3 regions of the Sporosarcina sp. 6E9 genome follow, and region 2 is predicted to be linked to each of the others. Evidence: riboswitches for the same ligand, from Rfam matches in the RefSeq annotation. Region 2 holds a riboswitch; each other region holds the start of a gene.
What was found. Region 2 has a riboswitch for S-adenosylmethionine ahead of J4G36_RS14755 (methionine ABC transporter ATP-binding protein). Riboswitches for the same ligand answer to the same signal wherever they lie in the genome.
Positions count from the first base shown of each region.

Region 1: another riboswitch for S-adenosylmethionine. It lies ahead of J4G36_RS13495 (PLP-dependent transferase); the one in region 2 lies ahead of J4G36_RS14755 (methionine ABC transporter ATP-binding protein).
Region 3: another riboswitch for S-adenosylmethionine. It lies ahead of J4G36_RS16010 (methionine ABC transporter ATP-binding protein); the one in region 2 lies ahead of J4G36_RS14755 (methionine ABC transporter ATP-binding protein).

Region 1 covers NZ_JAGEMN010000003.1:95,733-100,915, forward strand. Annotated here, with positions in the region: gene J4G36_RS13485 (class I SAM-dependent methyltransferase) at 1-200, shown strand, start outside; gene J4G36_RS13490 (GTP-binding protein) at 238-2,178, opposite strand; gene J4G36_RS13495 (PLP-dependent transferase) at 2,296-3,453, opposite strand; SAM riboswitch class I at 3,539-3,647, opposite strand; gene J4G36_RS13500 (hypothetical protein) at 3,775-4,323, opposite strand; gene J4G36_RS13505 (Dph6-related ATP pyrophosphatase) at 4,363-5,019, opposite strand; gene J4G36_RS13510 (PCYCGC motif-containing (lipo)protein) at 5,099-5,183, opposite strand, start outside.
Region 2 covers NZ_JAGEMN010000004.1:57,856-63,038, forward strand. Annotated here, with positions in the region: gene J4G36_RS14745 (MetQ/NlpA family ABC transporter substrate-binding protein) at 1-223, opposite strand, end outside; gene J4G36_RS14750 (methionine ABC transporter permease) at 290-958, opposite strand; gene J4G36_RS14755 (methionine ABC transporter ATP-binding protein) at 951-1,976, opposite strand; SAM riboswitch class I at 2,059-2,166, opposite strand; gene J4G36_RS14760 (thioredoxin family protein) at 2,223-2,522, opposite strand; gene J4G36_RS14765 (toprim domain-containing protein) at 2,539-2,877, opposite strand; gene gcvH (glycine cleavage system protein GcvH) at 2,957-3,337, opposite strand; gene J4G36_RS14775 (arsenate reductase family protein) at 3,415-3,771, opposite strand; gene J4G36_RS14780 (acyl-CoA dehydrogenase family protein) at 3,854-5,183, opposite strand, start outside.
Region 3 covers NZ_JAGEMN010000005.1:95,824-101,006, forward strand. Annotated here, with positions in the region: gene mgtE (magnesium transporter) at 1-776, shown strand, start outside; gene J4G36_RS16005 (sulfite exporter TauE/SafE family protein) at 778-1,485, opposite strand; SAM riboswitch class I at 1,676-1,787, shown strand; gene J4G36_RS16010 (methionine ABC transporter ATP-binding protein) at 1,927-2,952, shown strand; gene J4G36_RS16015 (methionine ABC transporter permease) at 2,942-3,604, shown strand; gene J4G36_RS16020 (MetQ/NlpA family ABC transporter substrate-binding protein) at 3,828-4,688, shown strand; gene J4G36_RS16025 (M20 family metallopeptidase) at 4,707-5,183, shown strand, end outside.

The DNA.
Region 1 (5,183 bases), on a different contig from region 2:
AAGTTGTGAATAACATTTTACTTTCTGTTGAAGAAGAAAAGCGCACAGTCGATCTAATTCTCTATTACCCAACGATAGAATACATTCGTTTTCTGGAAAGAAGCACGCCTTTTAAAGTCGTACAAGAAATTCGCGTGCCTAAGAAATACGAAAAAGATGATCATAAACGATTTTTGATTTATCGATATGAAGCTGAATAAACATAGAAACCGAGCCCAATAGCTCGGTTTTTTATTTTCACAAACAATGCATCGCAGCTATTACTTCATGCCACGGGACAGTAAATCCTTTTCCCTTGGCGCAGAATATGGAGGACGATGTGTACGCTAGATCGGCATTTTTGTCGTAGCCAATTTCTTCGATTACTTGTTCAGGGTTGTGACAACGATCATAACCGCCGAATTGCAATGACAATGCCCCTTTTCCATTGGTAATGGATGCAAATGTGGGACTGTAATTCATGAAGGTGGCGACGGGTACGCGTCCTTTAATGATTGTTTTGTCGCCAACTGTTTCTGGTGACTCAAATGTACCGTGCGCTTTTTGGATGTCAGTAAGGATACGACCCATTACATCAATATCTACTTTAATTTTGAAATCATAATAGGGTTCGAGTAAAATGTTTTCTGCCTGTTCTAAACCCTGTCGCAATGCGCGAAAGGTCGCTTCACGAAAATCACCGCCAGAAGTATGTTCATTATGGCCTCTACCAGTTAACAGTGTGATTTTGACATCTGTTAAAGTGGAACCTGTTAATAAACCATGATGATTTCGTTCGAATAAATGACTGTGAATCAGGTTTTGATTCCCAACGGATAAATCATTGGCATGACAAATGTTATCGAATGTGATGCCGCTATTTCGCTTAGCCGGTTCAATTTTCAGGTGCACCTCAGCATAATGTCTTAAAGGCTCAAAATGACCGTAACCAATGACGGATGTCGCGATTGTTTCTTTGTATAAAATATCTGGGTCACTAAAAGAAACCGCGTAAGAAAAACGTTCTTTCACAATTTGTTCGAGAACCTCAAGCTGGATGATACCCATCACGTGAACATGGATTTCTTTAAAGTGTTCATCCCAAATGACACGTAGTGAAGGATCTTCAGCGTCTAATTGTTTAAAACAAAGTAACATTTCTTTCGGATGAATCGATGAATCATAGACAACTTTAGATGTCAGTGTCGGCACTAACTCGAAACTCGCCTTCTCCTTTAATCCCCCTACCCCATCACCGACATAGGCATTTTTCAAACCCGCCACAGCGAATAGTTGACCGGCATTCACTTGATTGACTGATTCGAAATTACGACCATTATACAGTCTGATTTGTGTAATCTTCTCAGTCTGCGATCCAATTTTCACATCATCTCGCACGGTTAGTAAACCGCTAATTGATTTTAGATAGGTGATACGGTTTCCATTTTCGTCATGCCTTATTTTGTACACGCGTGCCGCGAAATCACTGTCGTTACAATACCCTGTTTCGGTTAATTGATCCAACAAATCGAGGAACTCTACCACACCTTTGTCATGCAAAGCCGACCCTGCTGAACAGGCAAAGAGTTGATGATGTTGAATCATGTCTTTTGCCTTTTTCAGCCACAGATCCTTGTCGTACCCTTTTTCCATATAATGTTCAAATAAGTCTTCATCGCGTTCTGCAATGAATTCAATTAACTCTTCTACCATTACGCCTTCAGCAAAACTATCCGTGAAGTCATAAACATCCTCTGTTAAGTTTTCTCGAATCTCTTTAATGACATCGGCAACAATCGTTCCTTCACGGTCGATTTTATTCAGAAAGAAAAAGGTTGGCACTTTGTGTTTTTTCAGCAATTGCCACACCGTTTCAGTATGCCCTTCGACACCGTCTGCCGCGCTAATGATAACGACCGCGTAATCCATCACTTGTATCGCGCGTTCCATTTCCGGCGAAAAGTCTACGTGACCCGGTGTATCGATGATTGTGTAAGTCGAGTTGTTGTATGTAAATTGAGCTTGATCGGCAAATACGGTTATGCCGCGGTCCCGCTCGATATTATGGCTGTCGAGAAAAGCGTCTTTGTGATCTACGCGGCCCCTCTGCCCAATGCTGTTTGTATGATAAAGTAGCTGCTCGGAAAATGTTGTTTTCCCGGCATCTACATGCGCTAGAATTCCGATTGTTTTGTACATCATAACCACCCCTTTGTTACATGCTCTTGCCTTTAGTATATCATCGCTGTGATAAGAATAATTATGAATACACAAAAACCGAGCAATTCCGCTCGGTTTTCATATCCATTTATTTCACTATGCAAACGCTTTTTGATGTTCAATCACTTTAAATGCCTGATTCAAATCCGCGATTAAATCAGAAGCGTGCTCGATGCCGACGGACACGCGGAGCAGGCTATTTGATAAGCCGTACGATAAGCGAATATCTTCAGGAATATCCCCATGTGTTTGTGTCTTCGGATAGGTGATAAAACTTTCAACACCACCTAAACTTTCTGCAAATGTGAAGAGCTTTAACGCTTTCAGAAATGGTGAAACTAGTGCTTCTTTGGCGATTGTAAAACTCAACATACCGCCCCGCCCTGGATAAAAGACGTCGTCCACGAGTGGATGGCCTTGTAAAAAGGGCACGATTTCTTTCGCATTTAGCTCATGTTTATCCATTCGAAGGGCTAGTGTTTTCATCCCCCTGATTAAATTCCAACAATCGAGTGGTCCCAACACCGCTCCGATTGAGTTCTGCAGAAATGCGAGTTCCTCGTTAATTTTCTCACCTTTGGAAACGACCAGCCCTGCTAGAACATCATTATGTCCTGCTAAATATTTCGTCGCACTATGAATAACGATGTCTGCGCCTTCTTCCAAAGGCCTTTGAATATACGGCGTGTACAGCGTGTTATCAACGATACAAAGAAGTTCATGGTTTTTCGTTATAGCGGAAACTTGCTCAATGTCCGTCTCTTTCATTAATGGATTTGTCGGTGTTTCAATGAAAATTGCTTTCGTGCTTTCCTGAATTAACCCTTTTAATTCATCGGTAGATTCGCCGTCCCAATAACTGAACGTCAACCCATACTTCGCTTCTAAAATTTCAAACAAACGGTACGAACCGCCGTAAATATCACGTGAAGCGATGATGTGATTATCTTTTTGAAATAACGAAAAGACGAGTTGAATGGCGCTCATTCCTGAACTGGTAGCGAAAGCCCGCTCTCCTTTTTCCAGTAATGCCACTGACTTTTCCAACACAGCACGCGTTGGATTGCCTGTTCGCGTGTAATCGTATCCCGATAATAAGCCGATCTCTTCATGACGAAAGGCTGTTGAAAAATAAACTGGCGTGCTCACCGCCCTAAAATGTTCATCACGCTCATTGCCTATTTGCACGAATTCTGTTTCTCGATGATAAGTCAATTGACTTTCTCCTTTTGGAATGATGCCTATACTAAACATCTTCCACTTAGTATTTTGTCTTATTTAAAAATAGAAATAGCCCTCTTCTTGGAAATGAGAAGAGGGCAATAATATACAGGTCCTCCTCTTATCTTCCAGATTATAAAATCTGTAGGATGTAGCACCATCACAAACAATGTTTGCAGGTTGCCGGGCATCACAGGGCCTATTCCCTCCGCCACTCTCGATAAGAGACTAACTATTCAATTGAGTTTTCAAAATTTTGCATTTGTTATTAACGAGTATCATAAAAAAGAACTTAGGTCATGTCAAGCCCATTTTTCAAATTATCTTATTTTATCGAACAGTAGGATATGGCAATCATTTCTCTTTAAGCTCTGCTTTGAATAAATAACTTAGGTCTCTACTTTTAATATCTTCCAAATCGCCATCGGTTCCTTTTAATATGTCGCTGGAACCAGTGTACCAATACGCCAAATAGACGGGTTTATCGGTTTTGACAGGGATCTTTCCTTCAAATGTTTTAGCGCTCGATGATCCCCCTTGAAGTGTTTTCATTTCTTGTGTCGTCACGCCACTTGGGTGTCCAAAAAGAATCTTTCCTTTTTCACTGTCTGTAATGACAGCGAAACTCACCGCGCGATCTTTAGTGTCTAAATTGACTGGATTAGGTGGGGGATGGTTTTGAATAAACTTGCCGTTTTCATATTGCTCAATTGTAAAATAGAGTTCATAGCCTTCCGGAATTTGACCGACGATTTCAAAATGCTCAGCCCATTCACCACCTGAATTCTTTATGAGAATCGATTCTTCCTCTGTTAATATTCGGTCTGAGATCATCAAATCGTTTGAGCAAGCTGATAGCGCTAAAATTAGTAGTAGTGCAGAAAGTAATAGAAGTCTTTTCATTTAGTCCCTCATTTCGTTCAAATTAGGAAAAACTTTTGTTCATTCCAATGTCACGTCTAAAAACACATAACCATCACGTTCATGTTGACCTGAAAAAACGATTGGCACTCGTTCGCTAAATATCGGGCCATCCACAACGACGGTATGAAATTCACCAGCTTCCCCGCATGAATCAATGCCTTGTGCCTCTAGTTCATCTATTAATTCTTTTGTGAATTTCCTTCCGATAAATTCGCTCGGCATCATAGTTGTATTCACTACGACAATGTATGCCTCAAAACCTGCTTCTACGAAATCTTTGACGACTTTTTTTCGCGGCTCCATCCATAGTGGATGAACTGCTTCCATACCGACTTTCGCGCAAGTTTCCCGAATCCATGTTAAATGGTCTTCTAAATCGATGTCACCGAATACACCGTGATGAATTCCAGCATCTTTACACTCTTTCATCGCATCTAAAAACTGTTCAGCGTATCCGTTCCAATCCGCCCCGCGAGTCATAAGCGGAACGCCTAAACGCTCTGCTTGCGCTTTGATTATTGCTATTGGAAGTGCATGCGATTTCAATCGTTCCTGGTCTTCTTCAAACATCGTCCATACTCTTTTTGGAATGGCTCCGGATTGTAATGCCCGGTAATAAGCCATTGCGGAATCCTTGCCGCCGCTCCATGATGCTACAAACGGTAATCCTATCATTCTTTTTACCCCTTTTTAGATTATTATAACATTGCAATTAAAAAACACAGGCACCTTTTTAGTGTCTGTGTTTCCTTAATTATGACGGCATTGGCGTGTCTGTTGGTTTCGCGTAGCCTTCTTTATAGGTTTTATCAATAATCGTTCGAATTTCTTTTAGTGAT
Region 2 (5,183 bases):
GGTCTATGACAAGATCAACGCCTTCTTCTTTCAACATTGGTTTAACTTTTTCTAAAATAATTGCATGCGGTATATTCGAAGCACCAACAACTAGCGTTTTTTCTTCTTGAGCATTTCCGCCGTCACTGCTCGCATTGTTTTTGTCACCTTCGTTTTTTGTTCCGCAAGCTACTAATGTCAGAACAAGTGCTGCTAATAAAATTGCTGATAGTACTTTTTTCATTGTGTGAACGCCTCTTTTCTATGCTGTATATATTTGACAGGCAAAGCCCGTTATTCCTAACTATAATTATCTTTTGTCTAACTTTTTAACAGCGAAATCTCCGATAAATTGAATGATAAACACGACGATTAAAATTAGAATGGTTGCCATTATCGTAACGTCTTCACGGCTTCGTTGGAATCCATCCAAAAAGGCTAGTGTACCTAGTCCTCCTGCCCCGATAACACCCGCCATTGCCGTATACCCTACAAGCGCAATAGCCGTAACGGTAATTCCAGAAATTAAAGCAGGCATTGATTCTGGTAATAAAACCTTAAAAATAATCGTAGAAGTTTTTGCACCCATCGATTTTGCAGCTTCAATGACACCTCTATCGATTTCCTGTAACGCAATTAAAACCATACGGCCATAGAATGGTGCAGCACCGATAATTAATGCAGGTAAAGCTGCCTCTGGTCCGCGTATCGTACCCAGTAGAAATTTTGTAAATGGAATGAGTAGAATAATTAATATGATAAACGGGATCGATCGGAATAGATTGACGAATGCCCCTGCAAGCGTAGAAATCAACTTATTCGCCCATAATTGTCCTGGTCCAGAGAGGAATAACAATACGCCTAACGCCAATCCAATGACAAATGTGAATACTGTCGACATCGCTGTCATATAAAGCGTTTCTAAGGTCGCTTCCCACATTTTAGCCCAGTCGACATGCGGAAATAGGTTTTCAATCATTGCCGATCACCTCCGTCCGGACATCTTGTTCATTAAGATAATGGATCGCTTCCTGGATAATCGACTCTTCCCCGACTAATTGAAGAATGAGCGTGCCGTATGCACCATCATGCGTTTGGGCTATATTCCCTTGTACAATATTGACGTCAATCATAAACTTTCGAATCAGGCTCGTAATTACAGGCTGTCCAGTTCGTTCACCTACAAAAACAAGTTTTATAAGGGTTCCTGATGGGAATTCTTCTTTAATATGTTCCATCGCCACTATTGTTTCTGATGGTTCCGTCACTTGCGATAAGAAACGTTTTGTAATCGGCTCCCTTGGCGAATGGAACACCTCAAGAACATTGCCCATTTCGACAACTTTACCTTCTTCCATAACTGCAACCCGATGACAAATCTTTCGGATGACATGCATTTCATGTGTAATGAGTACAATCGTCAACCCTAGTCGCTCATTGATGTCAGTAAGTAGATTTAGTATCGAATCTGTCGTTTCAGGATCAAGTGCAGATGTTGCTTCATCACAAAGCAATACCTCTGGATCATTGGCGAGTGCACGCGCAATTCCTACCCGTTGCTTTTGGCCGCCCGATAATTCAGATGGGTAGGCATTCTCTCGTCCCTTTAAGCCTACCAGCTCGATTAGTTCAGCAACTTTTCTATCGCGTTCCACTTTAGGTACATTTGCGATTTCAAGTGGAAATGCAATATTATCTTTAACGGTTCTTGACCATAGCAAGTTAAAGTGTTGGAATATCATGCTAACTTTTTGCCGGGCTTTCCTTAATTGTTGTCCTTTAATGGCTGAGATTTCTAAACCGCCAATTGTGATTGCTCCACTCGTTGGCATCTCTAGTCCATTTAGGAGTCGAATGAGTGTACTCTTTCCTGCACCACTATAGCCAATAACGCCGAAGATTTCGCCTTCAGCGATATCGAAGGTGACGCCGTCGACGGCAACGATAGAATTTGCGCCTTCACCGAAGACTTTGTTTACATTTTTTAACTGAATCATTTTTCTCCACCTCAACAAATATTAAAAAGCCTTTCCGCTAGATGCAGAAAGGCTCAACGTTTAAAATAAGCGTTTGTCCAATCTCTCATCTTTCAAAGCAAAACGCGCTTTGTGTGATTTGGCACCAGTTCACAAAAGTGATGGTTGCCGGGCTTCATAGGGCACTTCCCTCCGCCGCTCTTTATAAGAGTGATTTGATTATATGTTTACTATAAGAGTAAATTTATCATAAATGACTAGGGCATGTCAACTAATTTTCATTAGTAGATCGGGTACTGAATGAAATGCATAAACCTTCTCTTGTAGAACGCCTTCTTTTGCGATGAGAAGGCAAGGCACACTTTCAATTTTATAATCGATGGCCAAGTCCTCAAGGTAATTCAAATCAGCCTTTCCGATTGGGATTTCTGGCTTCATGACGGTGATTACATTCATCATTTTCGAAGCAACTGCACAGGTCCCACACAGCGGCGTGTACAAATAAAATACCGCAACATCCGATTCTTCAAGCTGTCTTTCCCATTCTTCTCTCGTCCAATTATCCATTATATCTACCTTCTTACTATAAAAATTCAGCGCGGACCTCAAAATGTGCTGCTTGAAGCACCGCGGCTAGTACATTATAGGGTGTCGTTTCGACTTCTTTATATACTTTTTCCGTGTAAAGATGAATTGCCAATGGGTATTCTCTCTTGAAAAGTGCTCGCGTTTTTTCACCATCTTCATCCGCATCCATAAAGACATACATCTCATGTTGTTCATAAGAAGCTAGCAATTCTTCTAAATGATACGGACTTATCGTACCATGTGTACAGATAATTTCAATTGGTTCAGCAAGTATCCGACTGACTCTTATACGATCTGATTTACCTTCTACAATCAGTACTTTTTCAAATTCCATTGTGAATCGACTCCTTTGCCAATATTCATCTTTAGACAGAAAAAAACGCCGAATAGCACTCGGCGTCCCATGTCAATGATTACTCGATTGTCATTTTGTCATAGTCTTCAGCTGACATAAGTGCATCCAATTCAGAAACATTAGATGGTTCAACAACAATCATCCACGCTTGTTCGTAAGGAGATTCGTTCACAAACTCCGGGCTATCTTCTAGCTCTTCGTTCACTTCAACTACTTTTCCGCTAATAGGCGCATATAACTCGGAAACTGTTTTAACTGATTCAACGCTACCGAAAGGCTCGTCTGCAGTTATCTCATCGCCAACTTCAGGTAACTCAACGAAAACAATATCGCCTAGTTCAGACTGTGCAAAGTGTGTGATTCCAATACGGTACTTACCGTCTTCATCTTTTACCCACTCATGTTCTTCTGAATACTTAAATTCCTTTGGTGTGTTCATAATCATAGCCCCCAAAATAGTTATTCTTTCAATCTAATAGTGCCATAAGCTAGCTGGAAATACAAGACGAGTAGCCATTATCTCCAGACTTTTTCAAACGTTTCTTCTTTGAATCCAACGGTTGTTTTTCCATTGCCATATACAATTGGTCTCTTGATCAACATGCCGTTTGATGATAATAGCTTAATTTTTTCATCTTCCGTCATTGTTGGTAATTTATCTTTCAACTTAAGCTCACGATAAACATTTCCGCTCGTATTGAAAAACTTTTTAATATCCAACTCAGACGCCGCAATCATTTCACGAAGTTCATCTTCGCTTGGCGGGTTTTCAGCAATATTTATTTCTTCAAAAGTAACACCATACGACTCCAGCGACTTTTTCGCTTTTCTGCACGTACTGCATTTAGGGTATCCGTAATAGGTCAGTTTCATAACAAGAACCACTCCTTCGTTTACCCCATTGTAGCAAAAATTCACCCAGATACCAAAAAGGCATCTGGGTAACTTTTGTCAATTAGACGATATATCTTTCTACATCAATGAGTTTTTCGGAAGCTTCTCTTTTCTTCGCGATGATATTGTAAGGCGTTGAACGCGTTAATTTTCGAAGCGCTGAAAGCATCATGCGCTGGTTGTCGCCTTCAACCGCTGCCAATAAAACTTCTTTTGCATCCTTTTCGATTTCTGCAAAGGCTTCTTGACAGAATACCTCCGTGTAAAGGATTTTTTGTTTTTCTTTTTCCTCGCCGTTACGTGCAATTGCTTTTTCCGTACGAAGAAGTGCAGATTCCATACCAAATACATTGCTTGCGATATCCGCGATGTTGACGAGAATCTCTTGTTCTTGTTCAAGTTTTGTACCGAAACGCTGCGCTGCAAGACCCGCTACTAACAGTCCAATCTTTTTCGCGTTTTTCACCAACACTTTCTCTTGTGCAAGGGCCTCGTCGCCGATTTCTTCAGGCATCATCATAAGGAGTTCTTCTTGTAATCCCTGCGCTTTTTCCAGTAACGGCAATTCACCTTTTAATGCTTTTCTCATGAAAGTTCCGGGTACGAGCAAGCGGTTAATTTCATTGGTTCCTTCAAAAATTCTATTGATACGGGAATCACGGTAAATGCGTTCGACTTCGTATTCCGCCATAAAGCCGTATCCACCATGAAGTTGAACCGCTTCGTCAGCAACATAGTCTAGTAATTCCGAACCGACAATTTTATTGATCGAACATTCAATTGCATATTCTGCAATCGAAGCTGCAATTGCTTTTCCATCTTTACGTTCTTCAGCAGTCATTGCGCTATTTCGTTCTTCAAAATAACCAATCGTGCGGTAGACTAAACTTTCAGCCGCATAGGTACGTGAAGCCATTGTCGCGAGCTTTTCTTTTGTTAAATTAAATGAAGAGATAGGCGTTTTAAACTGTTTTCGTCCATTTGCATATTCAATTGCCAATTGAAGCGCGCGTTTTGATCCACCAACTGTCCCAACTCCCAGTTTATACCGGCCAATATTTAAAATGTTAAACGCAATTACGTGACCGCGTCCCACTTCACCTAATAAGTTTTCAACAGGTACTTCTGCGTCTTGAAGAATTAGCGTACGTGTAGAAGATGATTTAATCCCCATTTTCTTTTCTTCCGCACCGACAGATACGCCTGGGAAGTCTTTTTCAACGATAAATGTTGAGAATTTATCGCCGTCAATTTTTGCATAAACAACGAAAACATCGGCAAATCCAGCGTTCGTAATCCATTGTTTTTCACCATTTAAAATGTAATGCGTTCCTGCTTCATTGAGCTTCGCATTTGCGCTGGCACCCAATGCATCTGATCCAGAACCGGGT
Region 3 (5,183 bases), on a different contig from region 2:
ATTTTGATGTGGTCATTGAAGATATTATGGTCAAGAATGTTGTGAAAGTAGACGTCTTAACGAAACAAGAAGAAGTGGCGAAACTGATCGCCAGACATGACTTCGTCTCCATTCCGGTTGTGGTGGAGGATAATACGTTAGCGGGCATCATAACAGTTGATGATGTTATTGACATTATTATGCGGGAAGCAGATGACGATATCGGAATGCTCATGGCTTCCGGTAAAGATATTGACTTCAATACGCCACCATTCATTGCAGCCTATAGACGCCTTCCATGGCTTGTTTTATTATTATTTATCGGTCTTGTTTCCGGAAGTATTATTGCAAGATTTGAAGCAACACTTGAAGCAGTTGTCGCACTGGCCTTTTTCATGCCGATGATTGCGGGTATGACAGGAAATACAGGTACTCAGTCTCTCGCGATTGTTGTACGTGGGTTTGTTACTGAGGATTTGAGTCCAAAGAAAACGATGAAACTGATTTTCAGAGAGCTATTTGTCGGTATTATTATTGGCGTAACTTGCGCAATCCTTATTTCAATCATCGCTTACATTTGGCAAGGCAGTATCGTTCTTGGATTAGTTGTCGGGGCTTCCTTACTCGTTACACTCATTATCGGGACACTCTCCGGCACGATTATCCCACTAATTTTACACAAGTTCAAAGTGGATCCAGCAGTTGCATCCGGGCCGCTAATCACAACAATTAATGATATATTATCGCTTCTAATTTACTTTGGCATTGCGACAATGTTTATATCAAAACTGATGTAAGTCATTGCGTGAATAAGTAGACACCCGTAAATAACAAAATCAAATAAGTGAAAATCCGAAAGTACTTCTGATTGATACGGTGGAATAGGCGTTGTCCAAAGTATAGTCCTAAAACGACTAGGGGCAACCCCATTCCACTCGATATCCAAACGGTTTTATTGGACCCGGCAAATAAAACTTGAACGACTAGGCTAATTGAATAAATGAAAAGATAAAAGGCTAATGTCGTCGCACGCAATTGTGCTTTCGGTGTGCCTGTTCCAGAAAAGTAAAGCAGTAATGGCGGTCCGGGCATGCCGATACCGGTTGTCAGTAAACCAGATAAGCCACCGACAAAAAAATCGCGGCGCTTGGTCGTCTTCAAGTGAAAATTCAACATAAGCAAAAATGTTAAGGCTAAAATGACTACGCCAATACCAACTTTCAAATTTCTCGTTTCCGCAAATAAAAAAATCAGAATCCCAATTGGTAATCCTGGTAAACTTCCAATCATAAATCGTTTTAAAATACCCATATCAACATCTGCGCGGATTTTTCTAATAAGCGCTGCGGAAATGACTAATGATAATACGAAATTGATTTGAATGGCTTCTTTAGGTTCGAAAATCAACAATAAGAACGGCGTTGCCATGATAGAAAAGCCGAATCCCGTGCTTGTTTGTAAAATTGACGCAAATAATATGATGACGATAAATAATATAATAGTCATATTAATTCCACCTCGTAATTGTTTCTTATCATACCATTTTGATAGATGAATTACCCTTCCTTTGTAAGCGCTGTCAATCCTGAGTCAATTAATCGGAATAGTTTTACTTCAATCATTTCGTTGACTTATCATTCTTTTCAATCTAAAGTAAGGATTAATTCTTGCGACAATCGAATAGCAAAACATCACTTTCTTATCAAGAGAGATCGAGGGACAGGCCCTATGACATCTCGGCAACAGATTCATGACGAATGAATACTGTGCTAATTCCTGCAAGTGCTTCGGCATTTGGAAGATGAGAACGAGATGGTTTCTTACATAGTAGAAGCCCTCTTTTTTCTTATCATTCTATTGATAAGTGAATCGGGGCTTTTTCGTTTTTCTTAGATGGCTGAGAAGTTGTGAACGCGGAATGAGTGTTTTTTATCAGGAGGTTTTGACATGATTGAATTTAAAAATGTCTCGAAGACGTTTAGTCTTGGAAAACGAGAAGTGCATGCGGTTAAAGATGTTTCGCTATCGGTTAAAAAAGGAGAAATATACGGTATTATCGGATTTAGTGGTGCCGGAAAGAGTACGTTGCTACGTTTAGTGAATATGTTGGAACGTCCAACTTCTGGCTCTGTGTTCATCCAGAATGTTGATGTCAGTTCATTATCCGCGAAGGAATTACGCACGCAACGCCGCAACATCGGGATGATTTTCCAAAACTTTAACTTATTTAATTCAAGAACTGTTGCTGGAAACGTTGCTTATCCTTTAAAGTTGGCCGGCGCTACCAAACAAGAAGTCCAGGAGCGTGTGAAAGAACTATTAGCTTTTGTCGGTCTATCCGATAAGGCGAAAGATTATCCAGATCAACTATCAGGCGGACAAAAACAACGTGTCGGGATTGCTCGGGCGCTTGCCAGTTCTCCGGAAGTTCTCATCTGTGATGAAGCGACATCCGCTTTGGATCCTGATACCACCGCTGATATTTTACGGTTACTCAAAAAGGTAAATAAGGAGTTGGGAATCACCATTCTTCTTATCACACATGAAATGCATGTTATCCAATCCATTTGTGACAAAGTGGCGGTCATGGAGGAAGGCGAAGTAATTGAGTCTGGTGCGGTTTTCGAAACCTTTACGAATCCGCAACACTCAACGACGCAACGCTTTATCCAATCCATTCAACAAGACTTGCCTTCTGAGAAGCTTTTAGACGAATGGCGTTCCAAGGGCGGTACCCAGTTATATCGCGTCATTTTTAAAGGCGAAATTGCAAGCGACCCTGTTCTATCGCAAATCACTCGAAAACACGGCATCGATTTCAACATCGTCTATGGTTCAGTTCGAGAAGTTCAAGAAAGGTTTTTCGGTAATCTTCTGATTTCCTTTGAAGGTGAACCGGCAAAGATCCAAAAAGTATTGCAGACACTTGAAGCGATTGTAGATATCAAGGAGGTCATTAAAGATGAGAGTTGATTGGTCCACGTTTTGGCCACGAATTATAGAAGCGACGGGCGAAACGCTCATCATGGTGCTTGCCACACTTATTTTCGGTTCGATTATCGGAATTTCACTGGGGCTTCTATTATTTGTGACAAGAGAAAATAATATCTTGGAAAACAAAGCAGTTTCACGCGTCTTAAATATTCTTATCAATATCATACGGCCGATTCCGTTTATCATCTTCTTAGTTGCCATTTCACAACTAACGAGATTGGTTGTCGGGACAACCATTGGAACGACCGCAGCGATTTTCCCGATGACGATTGTGGCGAGTTTTGTTGTTGCTCGAGTTGTTGAAAATAACTTAGTTAGTATCGACCCGGGCGTTATAGAAGCTGCGCAAGCAATGGGGGCAAGCCCACTTCGGATTATCTTTACTGTATTAATTCCAGAAGCGCTTGGGCCTTTGATTTTAGGATTAACTTTCGTTTCGGTCAGTCTAATCGACTTTTCTGCGGTTGCTGGAACAGTGGGCGGCGGAGGTCTTGGACATATCGCCATGACTTATGGTTATCAACGGTTCGATGCGAGTGTCATGATTGTTACGGTTGTTATCTTAATTTTGATGGTGCAACTCGCGCAGTGGATCGGCAATACGCTATCTAGAAAGATTATGCGTCGTTAACATTAAAATTGATTTAGTGCTCCGTCATTCGCTTTCCTGCGGGCGAGCGCCGAGCCGCTTCCCTTGCTACACTCAGTCCAGGGTCTCGGCTGTCTCGCTGATTCCGCGGGAGTCTCACGACTGCGCACTAAATCAGGAAGTAGTCTTATATAAGACTTCTCTATAACCTTTCAATAACTTAGTTTTATGTCAAAAAGAACTTTACCTAAAAGGAGAAGATAAAATGAGAAGATTAATGATTTTATGTTTAGCGATTGTAACAGCGGCTTTATTAACAGCTTGTGGCGGTAAAGGAAACGCGGATAGTGAGACAGTTAAGGTGAAAATTGGGGTCAATGGTTCTGATGGTGTTCAATGGCCGATTTTGAAAGAAAAGGCGGCGAAAGAAGGCATCGAAATTGAACTTATCGAGTTCGCAGATTACACTTTGCCGAATAATGCACTTGCGCAAGGCGATGTGGATCTAAATGCATTCCAACACTTTTCTTTCTTATCCCAATACGTAAAAGAAAGCGGAAATGAACTTGTTCCAATTGGTTCGACGATGTTTGCACCACTCGGCGTTTATTCTGAAAAGATTAAAGATATCGCGGAAATAAAAGAAGGAGATAAAATCGCAATTCCAGATGACCCTTCTAACCAAGCACGTGCGCTACGCTTACTTGAAAGTGCTGAACTTATTACACTTTCGGATGACTTTGGATTGTTTGGAGATCCGAGTAAAGTTGTTGAAAACCCTTTGAAATTAGACATTATTCCGATGGTCGCTCAACAAACACCACGTGTATTGCCGGATGTAACCGCAGCGATTATTAACAACGGAATTGCAGGACAAGCAGGTTTTTCACCAGGCGAAGATCCAATCTTTAGAGAAACTGGCGACGATGAAAGTATTCACCCGTATGTGAATATTATTGCGGCAAGCGCGAAGGAAAAAGACAATAAAACATTCAAACGAATCGTTGAATTATATCAAGAAGAAGATATTGCACAAGCTGTAGAAGAAGATACAAAAGGTGGATCTTATCTGATTAATTTAACGCAGGATGAGATTGATAAAGTGTTTGAAGGACTTATAAAATAATACTGGGGGGTATTTATAATGAGCATTGTAAAAGAAGAGACGAACACATTATTCCAATCAATTGAAAATAACCGCGGGTTATATATTCAAACGAGTCAGGATATCCATGCGAATCCCGAAATCGGAAATAAAGAAGTGTTTGCCAGTGCTAAACACGTTGCCATACTGGAAAATGCGGGTTTTAAAGTAACAACAGCGGTTGCTGGTCATGAAACATCCTTTTATGCCGTGAAAGACAGTGGAAAAGAAGGCCCGACAGTCGCCTATCTTGCTGAATATGATGCACTTCCAGGATTGGGGCATGCATGCGGACATAATATTATCGGTACAACAAGTGTCGCTGCGGGTATTGCACTCGCTGAAGCACTTCCTGAAACCGGAGGACGCGTCGTCGTTCTCGGGACCCCTGCTGAAGAAGGCGGCCCGAATGGGAGTGCGAAAGGTAGTTTCGTTAAACATGGCTACTTAAAAGATGTGGATGTGGCACTGATGATT